Regions from separate parts of the Paenibacillus sp. FSL H7-689 genome, predicted to be linked through region 1. Evidence: a T-box and tRNA genes for the amino acid it is inferred to sense, from the RefSeq annotation. Region 1 holds a T-box; the other holds one or more tRNA genes.
The links. The T-box of region 1 lies ahead of C170_RS01530 (valine--tRNA ligase). A T-box ahead of a tRNA ligase gene usually reads a tRNA of that ligase, here a tRNA-Val.
Positions count from the first base shown of each region.

Region 2: it encodes a tRNA-Val, which carries the amino acid that the T-box ahead of C170_RS01530 (valine--tRNA ligase) is inferred to sense. The anticodon was not compared.

Region 1 covers NZ_ASPU01000002.1:358,237-360,445, forward strand. The annotation lists gene C170_RS01525 (LysM peptidoglycan-binding domain-containing protein) at 1-720, shown strand, start outside; T-box leader at 876-1,157, shown strand; gene C170_RS01530 (valine--tRNA ligase) at 1,219-2,209, shown strand, end outside.
Region 2 covers NZ_ASPU01000054.1:270,300-272,508, reverse strand. The annotation lists gene C170_RS23665 (GNAT family N-acetyltransferase) at 24-467, opposite strand; tRNA gene C170_RS23655 (tRNA-Val) at 1,168-1,239, shown strand; gene C170_RS23650 (M1 family metallopeptidase) at 1,479-2,209, shown strand, end outside.

The DNA of each region.
Region 1 (2,209 bases):
GGTTGGTCCGAGCCTTCCGTGGATGCATTACCTGCGAACTCGAGAAGTGCAGATCAAGCAGTCTCAGAGCCTACTGCTCAATCATCTAATGACTTGGCAGCACCGGATGTACCGGACGCACCAGAGGTATGGCACTTCGAATCAGCGAGATCTGTACCTCAGCAGGAGAATCAGGCAGTTGCAGATGTCCCATTTGAATCACAGGCAGAGAACTGGCAAGGTGTATTTGCTTCGTCCGAACCAGGCAACCCTGAGGAAGACCGACCGTCTTTTGAAGCGACTGGGGTAGACGAGTTCGTACAGAACGAAGCATTTGTTCCTGAACCTGTGGCTGAGACGGAAGACAAGCCGGAGCTGAAGGTTGCTTTTGGCAGCAAAAAAGAATCCGCACCACGGCAAGAAGAGGGCGTAGGTATCTCTTCCTTGTTATCCTCCGGTAGAGCGGCACGCGATGCCGAAGTGGAGCGAGGCGATGAGGTTCCTGCGGGTGTAGTACAGGAAGAAACGTATCCAGCGGATGATGTGGAATGGAAGAACCTGTTCCTGGGAACGATCGTGGACCAGACCCCATTCCGCAAGGTGAAACTGTGCATCGTTCAGCGAGAAGATACACTGGATGCCATTGCAGATCGATATCAATTGAGCACGAGGGAACTTCAGTTGTATAACCGATTATCTGAGCAGGTTGTGGAAGAAGGTCAGATATTGTACATCCCTTAATCCGTAGTTAAAGCCTTCGTTACGACCCGTGATCCCCTTGAGGATTGCGGGTTTTTGCATAATTCGTCCTAAACCTGCATTCCAGCGCTCTTTATCCGCTGTTGTCAGGTTGACTATCGCGCACGAGCAAGGTATGATGTGTGTAGGTTTTTTGAAGAACAACGTGGAACGGGAGTAGTAGACAGTATGACCTTTCAGAGAGTGGAATTGCAGCGCTGTGAGATTCCGCAGGAACCAACTGATCGAAGTCGCCCGGGAGTTGCCTGTTTGAATACAAGGGATGAATGAGATTTATCGTCATTTATTACTGAGGTAGGATGGGCCGGTAGCAGCCGTTATCTGCTTGAAGTGTCACGTCATGTACAGAGGGTGAAGTCTATCTTGCTGTAGGCGTGAAACAAAGGTGGTACCGCGAAAGCTAACCTTTCGTCCTTTGATGGATGAAAGGTTTTTTTTGTTTTTTTTGGCGAAGATGATGAAGTAACGGAGGAATGACACATGTCTGAGGAAAAAAAATCAGCTGCAACAGAAATGCCGACCACTTACGATCCTAAGGCGGCAGAGGATAAATGGTACTCCACCTGGATGGAGCGTGGATATTTCAAAGCCGGGCAACGTAAAGATGCCGAGCCGTATACAATTGTAATTCCACCCCCAAATGTGACCGGGATGCTGCACATTGGGCATGCGCTTGATTTTACACTGCAGGATATTCTGATCCGCACCAAACGGATGCAAGGTTATGATGCGCTGTGGCTTCCGGGTTCCGACCATGCAGGTATTGCTACTCAAACCAAAGTGGAGCAGAAGTTGCGTGAAGAAGGTCTGACTCGTTATGATCTGGGACGTGAGAAGTTTCTGGAGAAAGTATGGGACTGGAAAGATCAATATGCCACTACCATTCGTCAGCAATGGGGCAAAATGGGATTGTCGCTTGATTACTCTCGTGAACGTTTTACGCTGGATGAAGGCCTGTCCCAAGCGGTTCGCAAAGTATTTGTTCAACTGTATGAAAAAGGCCTTATTTACCGAGGCAAACGCATCATTAACTGGGACCCGGTGAACCGGACAGCTCTGTCCGACATTGAGGTTGAATATAAAGAAGTTCAGGGTCACTTGTACCATCTGCGTTACCCACTCAAAGACGGAAGTGGCTACGTTACAGTGGCAACAACGCGTCCTGAAACGATGCTGGGTGATACAGCGGTTGCTGTTCATCCGAAGGATGAGCGTTATGCAGATATGATTGGTAAAGTACTTGTACTGCCTATCATTGGACGCGAAATTCCAATTATCGCTGATGATTATGTGGATAAAGAGTTTGGAAGTGGTGCAGTTAAAATCACGCCTGCGCATGATCCAAATGACTTTGAAGTAGGTCTTCGTCATGATCTGCCTCAGATTACGGTAATGGATGAGAGCGGCACAATGAATGCTGAGGCAGGCAAGTATCAGGGACTGGATCGCAGTGACTGCCGCAAGCAGATTG
Region 2 (2,209 bases), on a different contig from region 1:
TGAGACCTTCCAACGACGAGGTTTTACAAGCTCTTTCTCATACGAACATGCAGAATATCTGCATCATAAAAAGGTTCTTCCGAAATCACTTCATAACCCAGTTTTTCATAGAATTTCTGTGCCTGACATTGCGCATCCAGTACAGAATAGGATAAGCCGAGTTCACGTGCCAGCTCCTCCATCGCGAGCAGAAGCACACGTCCATAACCAAATGAACGATGAGATTCAAGCACTGCGATCCGCTGCATTTTGGCCGTATCCTTGCTGTAATAGATCAGACGTCCTGTGGCTACAGCTTGGCCATCCGTACTTAACAATACATGATGCACATCCGGACTGATGACATCATATTGATCAATCTCAATCTCGGCAGGCACCTGTTGCTCGATCACAAAAACGTGATGGCGAATTCCCAGGGCTTGCTCCAGTTGTTCTTCTGTCGATACATAACTAATCTCAGCTGCCAATTCCATTCCTTCTTTCTGCTCTTGCGCGACATATCAGACTGAATTATACAAAAAAATGTTTTTCCTGTATAGTGAAGTCTGACACATATTGGGAGAGGAGGGGGTAGTGATGGGCATGACAGGCATCATGGTAATTACATTGCTAATGTCGGCGGGAATGATTACTCTGTTGTATTACGTTACGAAGAAAGCATACTCACGCAAGTGGGATGAAGATGAGTAATTCACCTGTTAACCTTCATGGCAAGACTTCACTGCTTCCTCGCGGAGAATACACATCTTGAATTACAGATTTGGAGTATACGTCCAGCCAAACGGGCAGAGATTCACCATTTTCATTGGGCTGTTGTAATTGTTGGAATTGAACTGTATGTTCATCCCTCTCTAAGCCGCAACCAGTAACGGTTGTAATGAGAATCATAAGCCCAGCAAAGAGAAAGAAGCATTTGGCGAATGTATGTTTATTGGATTTTGACCGTTTTGTTATGTTTCTCATAGAGAATTCACCTCGCTATAGAAATGGTAATCTTTCCTTTATTGTGCACCATTTCGGGTGAATTATAACCAAATAAATCATTGACAATGAACACGGTTACTTGATATGATACTGTTACTTGATTGGGAAACAATTATATATCATGATCTGTTAGCTCAGTTAAATTTAGTAGTACGACCGTGATTGATACATCATAATTATTACAGGGCGATAGCTCAGCGGGAGAGCATTATCTTGACAGGGTAAGGGTCGTGGGTTCGATCCCCACTCGTCCTATATGAAAAATTAAAACAACTTCTTTTGAGAATTATATCTCAAGAGGAGTTGTTTTTTTTATATAATAATATGGCTACCTCCAATAATATGTGTAGGTGGTTTTTGTTGATAATAAATTTAATGGCACAGTTTCTCTTCCTCTTTTTAAACAAAACTTAAATAAAACATAAATTCAGCGTAAGGTTCGTCTTCTATACTTGGTCATGAGGTCAACATAGAACAGGAGAAGGAGAGAACTAATGAATTATTCAAGTCCATTTACATCAAAGTTAGCCAGAGTAGGGATCGCGGGTACACTGGCTTTAATACTGGCAACAAGCCCACTTGCCAACATGGGGGTTGTTGCCGCGGAAGCAGGCCCAGCATCTGTATCTACGAAGATATATAACACACAGAAAGACTCTTTAGAGCAGACCCCGATTCAATACCAGATTCAGGCTCGATTAAATGAGAAGGACATGACGATCCAGGGGAGCGAGAAGGTAACGTATCACAACACAAGCAAGGATACCCTCCAGCAGCTGGTCCTTCATACATATGCTGACGCAAACCTCTCCAAGTCTACACAGGCGAGCATGTACCAACAGCATAATGAAAAGATTAGTGAAGATCATCCGGAGAAGACAGCGGCGGACTTTCTGGGTGGCATCGATATTCAGGCTGTAAGCGCAGATAGCCAATCGTTGGATTTCCATAAGGAAAACCAGGCGTTGACCGTACAGTTGAAGAAGCCCGTACAACCAGGTGAATCGGTATCATTCCAACTGGAGTTTCAGTTGAATATACCCTATGGCTCACAGCGAGTTTCCTACTACAAGGACATGATCAATGGTGCACACTGGTTCCCGGTGATGTCTGTATACGACGAGGTTAAGCATCAATGGAACAAGGCACCGTATAGTCGAACATTTGAGAGCGATTATTACACCTCATCGGACTTTGAAGTTCAATTCAATGTTCCCGATGAGTA